Regions from separate parts of the Pseudomonas sp. BS3782 TE3695 genome, predicted to be linked through region 1. Evidence: predicted binding sites of a transcription regulator. Region 1 holds the regulator's gene; each other region holds the start of a gene.

Region 1 (4,487 bases):
CCGGCCTGCAAGCCAGCGACCCGGCACTGCGCATGCAGCTCGAAAGCCTGGCTGGACGGGGCATCAAATCAAAAAATTATCTGGTCTTGGCAACCACCAGCCAGAAACAGGTTCTAACCGCCGCTTATCACAGTTACAAACGTTGCGGCCTTGCCGGCTGCATCCTGACTAAACTGGATGAAACGGCAAGCTTGGGCGAGGTGTTGAGCCTGGCCATCAGTCATGAACTGCCGGTGGCTTACCTCACCGATGGCCCGCGGATCCCGGATGATTTGCATCTGCCGCGTCGTCATCAGTTGGTCAGCCGCGCCGTTAGCGTGCAAATGCAGGAAGAACCCAGCGAAGAAGCCATGGCTGACATGTTCGCTGATATTTACCACAGCCCGACCAAGCAGGTTGGCTGAGGTACTAATGAACAGTTTTTGTACCTACATCGATGGTCTGCCATGCATTGTTCAGTTGGTGAACGCGCAGCCAGTAATGTGGCCTCCGTCTAAGTAAGACAAGGTAAAGAAATAACATGGGCAGCATGCATCCCGTACAGGTGATCGCGGTGACCGGCGGCAAAGGTGGCGTCGGGAAGACTAACGTGTCAGTGAACTTGTCCCTGGCTCTAGCTGAGCTCGGCCGGCGCGTCATGCTGCTGGATGCCGATCTGGGACTGGCGAACGTCGACGTCCTGCTGGGACTGACACCCAAACGCACCTTGGCCGACGTGATCGAAGGCCGCTGTGAGCTGCGCGACGTACTGTTGCAAGGGCCCGGCGGCATCCGCATCGTCCCGGCGGCGTCCGGCACCCAGAGCATGGTTCATTTGAGCCCGGCCCAGCATGCCGGCCTGATCCAGGCTTTCAGCGACATTGGCGACAACCTCGACGTATTGGTGATCGACACCGCTGCGGGTATTGGTGACTCGGTAGTCAGTTTCGTTCGCGCAGCCCAGGAAGTGCTGCTGGTGGTGTGCGATGAACCGACCTCGATTACCGACGCCTACGCGCTGATCAAATTGTTGAATCGCGACTACGGCATGAACCGCTTCCGCGTCCTGGCCAACATGGCGCAGAGCCCGCAGGAAGGGCGCAATCTGTTCGCCAAGTTGACCAAGGTCACGGATCGTTTCCTCGACGTCGCCTTGCAATACGTCGGTGCCGTGCCTTACGACGAAAGCGTGCGCAAGGCCGTGCAGAAGCAGCGTGCTGTCTACGAAGCCTTCCCGCGTTCCAAGTGCGCCCTGGCGTTCAAGGCCATTGCACAAAAGGTCGATACCTGGCCACTGCCGGCCAACCCGCGTGGGCACCTGGAGTTTTTCGTCGAGCGCCTCGTGCAACAGACCGCAGGACCCGTCCTATGACAGCCAGTGGCTACAACCTCTACAAGAAGTCGGCACGTGACGCGCAGTACGAGCTGATCGAGCGTTACGCGCCACTGGTCAAACGCATTGCCTACCACTTGCTGGCGCGTCTGCCGGCCAGTGTCCAGGTCGAAGACCTGATCCAGGCCGGGATGATCGGCCTGCTTGAAGTATCAACCAAATACGACGCCAGCAAAGGCGCGAGCTTCGAGACGTACGCGGGCATTCGAATCCGCGGCGCGATGCTCGATGAAGTGCGCAAGGGGGACTGGGCACCACGTTCGGTTCACCGCAATACCCGCATGGTCAGCGACGCAATTCGCTCGATTGAAGCTAAAACCGGCCGTGACGCTAAAGATCACGAAGTTGCGGCCGAACTCCAATTGAGTCTCGACGATTATTACGGGATTTTGAACGACACCCTCGGTAGCCGGTTATTCAGTTTCGACGATCTGTTGCAGGACGGCGAACACGAAGGGCTGCACGAGGATGGCGCCAGTGCTCATCTCGAGCCGTCGCGCGATCTGGAAGATGAACGCTTCCAGGCGGCGCTGGCGGACGCGATTGCCAATTTGCCGGAGCGTGAGCGACTGGTGTTGGCGCTGTACTACGACGAAGAGTTGAATCTCAAGGAAATCGGTGAGGTCCTGGGGGTCAGCGAATCGCGGGTCAGCCAGTTACACAGCCAGTGCGCGGCCCGTTTGCGGGGGCGTTTGGGGGAGTGGCGAGCGCGCTGACAGGCAGTGTGGGGACACTGCGAACGAGGTGGGTACGGCATTTTGCTGCATCGGCCACGGCCCGTTGTAATCCATGCAACTGTTGAGTGTTACGCCGAATTGATTGAACGGCGCGTTCAGGTGCTGCGCGCGTTTTAAGACTGCTTGGAGGTCGAATTGGACAAGAATATGAAAATCCTCATCGTTGATGACTTCTCAACGATGCGGCGGATCATAAAAAACCTGTTGCGTGACCTTGGGTTCACCAACACGGTCGAGGCGGATGACGGTATTACCGCGATTCCGGTCCTCAACAGCGGGAGCATCGACTTTCTGGTGACGGACTGGAACATGCCCGGCATGACCGGTATCGATCTGCTGCGCCACGTGCGTGCCGATGAAAAACTCAAACACCTGCCGGTGTTGATGGTCACGGCCGAAGCCAAGCGCGAGCAAATCATCGAAGCCGCTCAGGCGGGCGTGAACGGCTATGTGGTCAAGCCATTCACGGCTCAAGCGTTGAAAGACAAGATTGAAAAGATCTTCGAACGCATCGGTTGATGTGCAAAGCCAGTCCGTCACGGGGGAGCTATGGGGCATAACGAATCTTCACAGGGCGATTTTGAATCGACCCTGAAAAAACACGCGGTCGAACTGGTCGAGAGCCTTGAAAAAGGCAGGTTCGGCGACGCTGTGCAACTGATCCATGAGCTCAACCAGACCCGTGACCGCGGCCTGTATCAGGAAGTGGGCAAGCTCACTCGCGAGCTGCATAGCGCGATCGTCAATTTCCAGATTGACCCGCACATGCCGCAAGCCGAGGAAGTGTCTCAGATCACGGATGCCACCGAGCGCCTGGGTTATGTGGTCAAGCTGACCGAGGCCGCGGCCAACCGCACCATGGACCTGGTGGAAAACGCCACGCCGCTGATCAACAGCCTGAGCGACGAAGCTCAGGCGCTGAGCACGGATTGGGGGCGGTTCATGCGTCGCGAAGTCGGGGCCGAAGAGTTCCGCGAGCTGGCCCGGCGGGTCGACGGTTTCCTGACCCGCAGCAGTGAAGACAACCGCGTCGTATCGAGCAACCTCAACGACATTCTGCTGGCCCAGGATTACCAGGACCTCACCGGTCAGGTGATCAAGCGCGTGACCCAGTTGGTCACCGAAGTTGAAAGCAACCTGCTCAAGCTCGTGCTCATGGCCAGTCAGGTCGACCGCTTTGCGGGTATCGAACATGACCGTGAAGCGATGCTGGCTGAAAAAGATCCGCAAAAACATCTCTCTCAGGGTGAAGGTCCGCAGATTCATGCCGATAAAAGAGAAGACGTTGTGTCCGGTCAGGACGATGTGGACGATTTGTTATCCAGCCTGGGATTCTAGAGTTTTAGCATTTTAGAGTTTTAGCGTTTCAGGTTTTTTAGGTTTTTAGACCTTTAGGAGCACCCCCCTTAATGAGCTTCGGCGCCGATGAAGAGATCCTTCAGGATTTCCTGGTTGAGGCCGGCGAGATTCTAGAGCAACTGTCCGAACAGCTGGTCGAGCTTGAAAGCCGACCGGATGATGCGGATTTGCTCAATGCAATTTTTCGCGGTTTTCACACTGTAAAAGGGGGCGCCGGCTTCCTCCAGCTCAACGAGCTGGTGGAGTGCTGTCACATCGCCGAGAACGTGTTCGACATCCTGCGCAAGGGTGAACGACGCGTCGACTCGGAACTGATGGACGTGGTTCTCGAGGCACTGGACGCGGTGAACGGCATGTTCAGCGAAGTCCGCGAACGCAGCCCGATCACGGCTGCCACTCCAGAATTGCTTGCAGCGTTGGCCCGTCTGGCCGAGCCGCAAACCGCCGATGAGTCGGCACCGGTCGCCGAGGTGGTGGAAGAACCTGCCGCTGAAGAATCGGGCGACATCACGGATAACGAATTCGAACAACTGCTGGACTCGCTGAATGCCGTCAAGGCTCAAGCCGAGGCTCCAGCGGCTGCGCCAGTGCCGACCAGCGATGCCTCGGCCAGCGACGAAATCACCGATGCCGAGTTCGAGTCGTTGCTCGATCAATTGCACGGCAAAGGCCAGTTCGCCCCCGATGCAGTGGTCGCGGCGCCCGCCGCACCGGCGGCCCCTAAAGCGGCAGGCGACAGCTCCGACATCACCGACGACGAGTTCGAAGCACTGCTTGACCAGTTGCACGGCAAAGGCAACTTTGCGGTCGATGCATTGGAGTCGGCGATTGCTTCGGCTCCGGCCCCGGCTGCGCCAACCGCTAAAGCGGCCGGCGACGATCTGATCTCCGATCACGAGTTCGAATCGCTGCTCGACGAATTGCATGGCAAAGGCAAGTTCACCGAGGTTGGCACTGGCGCAGTGGTTTCTGCTCCTGTCGCCAAGGCGCCAGCACCGGTTGCGAAACCTGTGGCCAAA
Region 2 (4,487 bases), 910 kb from region 1:
GCGCGCCGTCGGCGGTGCGCTCGCCGGCGCGGTTGATCTCGACGATGTTCTGGTCGATGTCATGAGCCACAGCGGTCTGCTGCTCAACCGCGGCGGCAATCTGCTGGTTCTGGTCGACGATCATGCCGACGGCGCCGAGGATGTTTTCCAGCGCCTGCTGGACCTTTTCCGACTGCCCCACCGTGCCGTTGGCCATCTGATGGCTGGTGCCCATCGCCTTGACCGCCGCACCGACACCGCTGTGCAGTTTGGCGATCATCTGCTCGATTTCTTCGGTCGATTGCTGGGTGCGTTTGGCCAGGGTCCGGACCTCGTCCGCCACCACCGCAAAACCCCGGCCCTGCTCGCCTGCGCGCGCGGCTTCGATGGCCGCGTTGAGCGCCAATAAGTTGGTCTGTTCGGCGATGCTTTTGATCACTTCCAGCACACGACTGATGGACTGGCTGTCGCTGGCCAGTTGATTGATCACCCGCACCGACTGATCGATCTCACTGGCCAGTGCAGCGATGCTGCCCTGCTGGGACTCCACCAGCCCGCGCCCGCTGATGGTCTCGTCGTTGACGCTGTGGGCGCTGCTGACGGCCGCCGCGGCACTGCGCGCCACCTCCAGAGACGTGGCTGACATCTGGTTCATCGCTGTGGCGACCTGCTCGATCTGCGTGCGTTGCCCCGCTACCGCCTGATTGCTCTGGGCGGACACGTTCTCGACCTGGCTGGCCTGACGCTCGACCTCACTGACGGTCTGACCAACCCGCTCGATCAGGTCATGGATTTTCTTCACGGTGGCGGTGAACACCTCGCCCAACTCGCCCAATTCATCGCGGCTGTTGGCGCTGAAGGTCACGGTCATGTCGCCGGCCGCCACTTTATCCATCACCGCGCCAAGCCGCTTGAGGGTGGTGCGGGTCGAGGCGTAGAAACCGCCATAGAGGTAAAAAATCAACACAAACACCACCGTCAGCGCCACTGCCTGCAGGATCATGTGGGTGCGGTGCTGTTCCAGCCGCTGTTGCAACTGGGTACCGAGAAACTTCAGGGTGGCTTCATTGAGTTGGTAGGTCTGGTCGATCAGGCCCGTGACCTGATCGTAAAAAGCCTGCCACGGCGCATCGAGGGTATCGGCCATCACCACCTGCTCTTCGAACAGTTCACTGGCCTTTTTCAGGGAGGCCTTGCTGCTTTCGGCCTGAGCAGCCAGGGTTTCGTGCGCCGCTTTACTGGAGCCCAGCGCGTCCTGCAATTTCAGACCGTATTCAGCCTGAAGCTTTTCGACCTGCGCCAGTAACTCATCGAAACGGGTGCTCGACGCCGAATTGAGAAAGCCCTGCCCCAACGAGTAAGAGCCCATCGCCCGGCCTTCACCGAGCGTCTGGGTGACAGCTGGCGTGACGTTGGTGATGAGTTCGCTCAGCTGGCGCATGTCGCTCTGGCTGTCGCGGCTCAGTCCGGCCTGACTGGCAATGATCTGGCTGAAAATCTGCGCGTTGCCGAGCAACTTGCCGATCAGCGCACTTTTGCTTTGCAGGGAAGTTTCCGTTTGCTGGGCTTTGAACGCGGCGATCATTTCATCGCGCTTGCCATCGAAAAAGCTGATTTGTTCCGGGTCAGTGGTCATCGCCGCCAGCCCTTGCAATCGACTCAGAACGCTTTGCTCCAGCGCACTGATAGTCGATTCGACATGACCGGCCTTGCCGGACTGGCCAAGGGTAACGTTGATCTGCACCAGGTTGTTCAGGGTTTCCAGATCCCGGCGCAGGCTCAGGCCGCTGCCCAGCAGGTCGAGGCTCTGCAGCTCGACCCGAGTGCCCTGGAATTCGCGATAGGAATCGCGCACCAGATAGAAGTTGGTCACCAGCATCGGCACGAGGAACAGCACGCTGATCAGGCTGAACTTCATGCCGAAGCTCAGGCGGTTCATCAGCGCGACGGCGGGATAGAGCAAGCTCTTCACTGTGAAGTCTCCCTTTTGAATTCTTATTTTTATGGCAGGCGCGCAGAGACAGCAGATAGCCACTATCGGCGCTATCTCTGTATAGCCTAAATCAGCGGAGGGTTTTGTAACTTAAGGTTAACGGCGGGGTGCCGCTGTTGGAGCGAATGAGCCCCCCTGTGGCGAGGGAGCTTGCTCCCGCTCGGCTGCGAAGCAGTCGTAAATCCGGACAACTCGATCTGTCTGAACGGGTGCTGGGGGCCGCTTCGCGCCCCAGCGGGAGCAAGCTCCCTCGCCACAATGACATTCACTTCAGATGTGTCGTGGTTAGGACAAAACAGTCCACAACGCAAAACCGGCATACCAAAGCACCGCTGCGCGCAACAGCAGTTCCCAGATCCGGTCGAGGCTGTTGATGCCGTCCGGCCCGACCACCGGCGCCGGAATTTCACCGGCCACCAAGCCGATTTTCTCAATCAGTTGAGCTGCGCTGATGTTCCAGTTCAGCAGCTCGTTCAACATCACCCGGCCGACCGCGACAAAGTTGCCGACCAACGCGAAGCTGGCCGCTAGCAGGCGCACCGGTACCCAATCGAACGCATGACGCAGCTGTGCCGCTCGCTCGATCACGGCCGGGTTCTGCCCGTGTTCCTCGGCCAGCGCCAGCAGTCGATAGCTCAACGCGGCAACCGGGCCCAGCAGGAAGTACCAGAAGATCACCGCGAAAAAGCTCTGATAGGCTTGCCACAGCAGATGCCCCTCAACTTGCTCCAACAGTTGCTCGCCGCTGTCGGCGCAAATATTCAGGTCACGTTTGGCCACGTGAGCGGCAGCTTGCAGGTCTTCCCGGCGCCAGGCATCACGAAACGGCCCGAGGTCGGCCAGCAAATCACCACGGCCCAGACTGTAGATCACCACCAGCAGGTGCACCGGCAACGCCAGCAAACCGTAGGCTACCGGTTCCAGCACCACCAGCAGCAAACCCAGCAGCGCCACCGGCAACAACACCAGCACCACCAGTATCAGCCACGGCCGGTTTGTCATGCGCGGGTTGGCTTCAAGCTTGTTCAGCTCGCGCACCCAACCGCCATCACGTTGAACCCGATGACGCAGGGCCGAGAATTTCTCGATCCACACCGCCAACAGCAGCACCAGAAAACTCATTGTCACTCCTTTTTTTCCAAAGCCGCGCGATAGCGTGCCCAGTCAAACGCCGGCCCCGGATCGGTCTTGCGCCCGGGTGCGATGTCGCTATGCCCGCAAATACGTTGTGCGGTAATGCACTTGAAGGCGCTTTGCAGCTGTCGGGTCAGGGCCGTCAACGCTTGATATTGGGCGTCGGTGAACGGCAGATCATCCGTGCCTTCGAGCTCGATGCCCACGGAAAAATCGTTACAGGTTTCCCGACCCTCGAAACACGAGACGCCAGCGTGCCAGGCGCGCTCCAGACAAGAGACAAACTGAGTGACAGTGCCGTCACGTTCAATCAGAAAGTGCGCAGACACCCGCAGGTCGGCGATTCCTGCAAAGTAGGGATGTTCCGTGACATCCAGACGATTCTGGAAAAATTCCTGCACCTTGCCAGTCAGAAACTGCGCTGGCGGCAGACTGATGTTGTGGATCACCAGCAGGGAAATTTCGCCTTCGGGGCGCGCATTGAAGTTGGGCGAGGGGCATATGCGCACGCCCTGACACCAACCACTCGCGGGGTCCAACTGCATACAGGTTCCTTCAACGACGACTGTGTTGGTGCCCAGTATGCCGCGATAGACCCTCGGCGCGCGATCACTTGCCGCGATTGAGACGCCGCAGGTTGCCCAGCACCGATTCCAGCGCCCGGTCGAACAACAAGGTGTCGTCCAGCGCTCGCACCGCACCACGTCGGAACTCCAGGGCCAGACCGGTGCGACTGTGCTCCAGCACTTTCATCCCGGTACGGTTGACGAAGATGTACTTGCCGGTGGCTTGAATGATCGCCGCCAGCTTGCAGCGCAGGGTGTTTTCCTCATCTTCCTGAAACTCGACCCAGCAGCCCAGGCGCAACTGATCGACTTGAAGCAAAGCGACATCGTCCTTGGGCAAACACATCGATGCGGTCTCGACCGGGCCTTCGTCAGCGTTGCGAAGCACGATTTGCTGCTGCACTTGGACCATCACCGGTGCGTCAACAGCCATGCTTTTCTGGCCCGGACGTTCGAACAGCTGCACATGCAAAGCTTCCAGCTTGCTGAAAAACTCGCCGGTGGCGAATGGATCGAATGCCGAGCTGTTCAAGCCATCGCGCAAGGACTTGAGCAACCCCGGTACCAGCGCCAACAGGCGCAGACTCGCGTCGGGCTCGTCATGGCGCTGCACGCTCCAGATCAGTTGCGCCATGGTCTGCACATCGGCATGCCATTCGGCGGACTGATCGCCGTGCTTGAGGCAGGTCAGCAACAGCACTTTGCTCCAGGCCTCCTGGACAAACGCCACCACACTATGCGGCAGCACCTTGCCCATCAACGCCTGGTTCAGTGCCTGCTCGACGCGTTGACGCGCCAGTTCGGTCCTGGCGCGG
Region 3 (4,487 bases), 4.3 Mb from region 1:
ACAGCAAACCCGCCACCAGCGCCATCAACCAGGCCAGCCACAACCCGGCCTGGGTCAGCCGCGCCGCGCCGATGATATCGCCGGCGCCCTGACGGATCGCCACGAGGGTGCCGACGGCGGCGATCACGCCGATGCAGAAAATCGATACAAACGAATACGTCGCCGCGCCCAGGCCGCCGCCGGCCAGTGCTTCGGGGCTCAGGCGCGCCATCATCAACGTGTCGGTGAGGACCATCAACATGTGCGCCAACTGCGAGGCAATCAACGGCCCCGCCAGCCGCAGGATGGCCCAGAGTTCACTACGCGCTGGATGCTGCATGATCATCACGCTCGATTGTCAGAGAGAACAGGAAACGTCGATTCTCGGCGCTCTGCGGGGTTTGCACAAAGGGATAAAAAGGATGGGTGGCATGATTAAAACTCATGCGGGGGAGTTTCTGATAAGTTGATGCATCGCGCTAAAGGAGCCTGCCTGATGTCCCGTCGTCTTCCTCCCTTGTATGCCCTTCGAGCATTCGAAGCGGCGGCGCGGCATAGCTCGTTTACCCGCGCCGCCGAAGAACTGTCGATCACCCAAAGTGCGGTCAGTCGGCACATTCGTACACTCGAAGAGCATTTCGCCTGTCGGCTGTTTCATCGCAGCGGGCGCAACCTGCAACTGACCGAATCGGCGCGGCTGATCCTGCCCGGCATTCGCGAAGGTTTCACCGCCCTCGAGCGGGCCTGCAATACCTTGCGTGCCGAGGACGACATTCTGCGCATGAAAGCCCCATCGACCCTGACCATGCGCTGGCTGTTGGCGCGGCTCAGCCGTTTTCGGCACCTGCGACCGGGGAACGAGGTGCAATTGACCAGCGCCTGGATGGACATCGATACGGTGGACTTCAACCATGAGCCCTTCGACTGCGCCGTCATCCTCAGCAACGGGCATTTTCCACCGGACTGGGAGGCGACTTTCCTGTTCCCCGAAGAGCTGATTCCGGTGGGTGCGCCGAATCTTCTGAAGGATCAACCGTGGGACGTTGCGCGCCTGGCCAGTACCGAGTTGCTGCACCCGACGCCAGACCGCCGTGACTGGCGCAACTGGCTGGAGCGCATGGGCCTGACCGATCAAGTCTCGCTCAAGGGTGGGCAGGTGTTCGATACGCTGGAGTTGGGCATGATTGCCGCCGCCCGAGGTTACGGCGTGTCCATGGGCGATTTGCTGATGGTGGCGGAGGATGTCGCACAGGGACGTCTGAGTTTGCCGTGGCCGACGGCCGTCGCCAGTGGTGAGAATTATTACCTGGTCTGGCCGAAAACCCGCCCCGGCGGCGAACGTTTGCGTCGCCTCAGCGATTTCCTGCAAGGCGAGGTCCGGGCCATGGAATTACCGGATGTCGAACGTCTGGGCTGAATCGATGGAGCCGCCGCAATGGCGGCCTTGAGCCATATCCCCGTTAATTACTCAAGTATTCAGCTTTGCCGCCGAAAATCTGCTGATAGGACCTTCGTGCAGGTTCCATGTTTTCCCACAATCAGAAATTTTGCCGAGTGTGCGATGGGATCAGAATGATCCGGCCACTGGGTCAGGAGCTGTCATGTCTCAACCTCGTGCTCGGATTGCCTCACAGCTGGGTCTTGCGCTTGCCGTGATTCTGGCGATTGCCATCAGTGGCAGTACCGTGTTCGCCCTGCGCTCGCTGGACACCGCGAACCTCGCCACCCGCGAAGAGCATCTGGCCAGTGAGGCCCGCCTGCTTGCCGATCAGTTGAGCACCTTTCACGGCACTTTGCGTGAAAGCACCCAGCGCCTGGCCGGCCTGTTCGAGAAGCGCTTCAGCGCCGGTTTGAGCGTGCATCCGGATGAGCCGGTGAACGTGGCGGGTGTGCAGACCCCGGGTCTGCACTTGGGCAGTGAAGTGTTGAACAACAACTTCGCGGAAGTCGACGAGTTCAAGCAGATGACCGCTGGTGTCGCGACCGTGTTCGTGCGCAGTGGTGAGGAGTTCATTCGGGTCAGCACGAATGTCACCAAACAAGATGGCAGCCGAGCCATTGGCACGCTGCTCGACCATGCGAACCCGGCTTACGCCCGTTTGATGGCGGGGCAGAGCTATGTGGGTCGAGCGTTGCTGTTCGAACGCTTCTACATGTCGCAGTACACCCCCGTACGCGACGGCAATGGCAAGATCATTGCCGTGCTGTACGTAGGATTCGATTACACCGACGCGCAGAACGCACAGTTCTCCAACCTCAAACGCTTCCGCATCGGCCAGACCGGTTCCCTGGCGTTGCTGGATGAACAAGGCAAATGGCTGGTGCCGATTGCCGGTGTACAGGCGCTGGATCAGGCGGTCTCGAGCATCGTCGGTCTGGCCAAGACACCGGGCAAAGGCGACTTCTGGAACGACACGTCGCAAGATTTTTACAGTGTTGCCGTGCCATTCGACGGTGGGCCGTGGTCGGTGGTGGCGAGCATGCCTAAAAGTGAAATCCGCGCCGTGACCTGGAGCGTGGGTATTCAACTGGCGATCGGCAGCCTGCTGGCGATGTTGCTGGCAGTCGGTTCGGCGGTCTGGTTGCTGCGCAGCAAACTGGCGCCACTGGGTGATCTGGTGCGTCAAGCCGAAGCCTTGGGTGCCGGTGATTTGAGTGTTCGCCTGAACGTGTCGAGCAATGACGAAATCGGCCAACTGGCCCGCGCCTTCAACCAGATGAGCCAGGCCCTGTCGACCATGGTCGAGCACATCCGTAAGGCCTCGGGCGAGGTCAACAGCCGTGCCCAGGCGTTGTCCGGTTTGTCCGGTGGCGCCTATGAAGGGATGGAGCAGCAGTCCGGCGAAATCACCAGCATGGCCGGCGCCGTAGAAGAATTCAGCGCCACCTCGCTGAACATTGCCGACAACATGGGCAACACCCAGCGTCTGGCGCAGGAAAACGCACAGCAAACCCAGATCGGTCGTACGTCGATGGACGAAGCGTCTTCTTCCCTGGAGCAAATCGCCGGTGCATTGAACAGCACCGCGACGGTGATCAATACCTTGGGGCAACGCTCCCAGGAAATCGGCGGCATTGTCGGGGTGATTACCGCGATCGCCGAGCAAACCAACTTGCTGGCGCTCAACGCCGCCATCGAAGCCGCCCGCGCCGGTGAGCAGGGCCGCGGATTCGCGGTGGTGGCCGATGAGGTGCGCAACCTGGCCTCACGTACGCGCCAGGCCACAGACGAAATTTCCGGGATGATCCAAAGCATCCAGCAGGAAACCGGCAACGCCATCAGCACCATGGAGCAGGGCAATGTGCTGATGCAGGAAGGCCTGTCGCGCAACGCCAACGTCGCCTCGGCGCTGGCACGGATCGATGAGCAAAGCCGCTCGGCCGGTGAGCAATTCGCCGCCATCACTACCGCGACCCAGGAACAAAGCAGCACCGCGACCTTGCTCAGCAGCAATCTGCAAAGCATCGCTTTAGCGAACAGTGAACAGCGCGAAGTGGTATCCAACTTGGCTGTGACGGCCAAAGAGCTGGAGAAGCTGGCGGCGGACTTGCGGCATGAGGTTGACCGGTTTCGTTGAGTCGCCTCTGAAATTGCTTTCGCGAGCAAGCCCGCTCCCACAGTAGATCTGCGGTGAACACACTATGTGTGAACACCCGAGATCAAATGTGGGAGCGGGCTTGCTCGCGAAGGGATCGACCTCAAATCAAGGATTTGTCCAAAATCTGCGAATCAATTCCTCTCTAGTCGTCTTCCTTGGCATTTAGCACCAGTGTCTCGATTTTTATGCTTGCTGAAACGTTTCTTCAAGTCTATAAAATTGGCACAACTCCAAGAAAGGCTGCTGCCATGACCCCGCTCAAACTCTTCGTTGCCCTCAGCGCACTGTCCGCTGCATCCCAAGCCTTGGCCTGGGATTACGTCCTGCTCGACACTGACAAAGCCGCCCAGAACTGGCAAATCACCAGCCAGCAACTCGGTGTAAAAACCGACAAACCCTTCAGTGTGACCCTGCGCACTTTGCATGGCGGTCGGCAGGAGGGGGTCAGCATCGTCGACATCGATAACGGCACGATGAAACTCTCGGTGGTGCCGACTCGTGGCATGAACGTCCTGCAGGCCTCGGTCGGCGATGTGCGCATGGGCTGGGATTCACCGGTCAAGGAAGTGGTCAATCCATCCTTCATCGAACTCAACGGCCGCGGTGGCCTGGGCTGGCTGGAAGGTTTCAACGAACTGGTCACCCGCTGCGGCTACGAATGGGTCGGCCACCCCGGCATCGACAATGGTGAGCTGCTGACCCTGCACGGTCGCGCCGCCAACATTCCTGCGAACAAAGTCACCCTGCACATCGATGAAAAACCGCCGTACGCCATCACCCTGCGCGGCGAGCTGAAAGAGCAGGCGTTCAAGAAAGTCGACTTCTCCGTCGCGACCGAACTGGTCACCGAACCCGGCAGCGTAGCGTTCGCCCTCAACGACACCCTGACCAACAACGGCGACTATCCGA

Evidence for each region. The regulator FliA, encoded in region 1, starts transcription of late flagellar genes. The targets are predictions, from matches to a motif close to CTAAAGTTTNNNNNNNNNNNGCCGNTAA.
Region 2: a site for FliA is predicted at 2,040-2,067, ahead of ABH909_RS28195 (methyl-accepting chemotaxis protein). Genes of this name have one in related genera too.
Region 3: a site for FliA is predicted at 1,447-1,474, ahead of ABH909_RS04620 (methyl-accepting chemotaxis protein). Genes of this name have one in related genera too.

The regions. Positions count from the first base shown of each region.
Region 1 is NZ_JBNDKB010000001.1:5,308,603-5,313,089, reverse strand. Features, by position in the region: gene flhF (flagellar biosynthesis protein FlhF) at 1-404, shown strand, start outside; gene fleN (flagellar synthesis regulator FleN) at 521-1,351, shown strand; gene fliA (RNA polymerase sigma factor FliA) at 1,348-2,088, shown strand; gene ABH909_RS23935 (chemotaxis response regulator CheY) at 2,257-2,628, shown strand; gene ABH909_RS23930 (protein phosphatase CheZ) at 2,659-3,447, shown strand; gene ABH909_RS23925 (chemotaxis protein CheA) at 3,519-4,487, shown strand, end outside.
Region 2 is NZ_JBNDKB010000001.1:6,220,106-6,224,592, forward strand. Features, by position in the region: gene ABH909_RS28195 (methyl-accepting chemotaxis protein) at 1-1,951, opposite strand, end outside; gene ampE (regulatory signaling modulator protein AmpE) at 2,258-3,094, opposite strand; gene ampD (1,6-anhydro-N-acetylmuramyl-L-alanine amidase AmpD) at 3,097-3,651, opposite strand; gene ABH909_RS28210 (DUF1631 domain-containing protein) at 3,716-4,487, opposite strand, start outside.
Region 3 is NZ_JBNDKB010000001.1:1,039,879-1,044,365, forward strand. Features, by position in the region: gene ABH909_RS04610 (NorM family multidrug efflux MATE transporter) at 1-319, opposite strand, end outside; gene ABH909_RS04615 (LysR substrate-binding domain-containing protein) at 476-1,396, shown strand; gene ABH909_RS04620 (methyl-accepting chemotaxis protein) at 1,581-3,557, shown strand; gene ABH909_RS04625 (aldose 1-epimerase family protein) at 3,827-4,487, shown strand, end outside.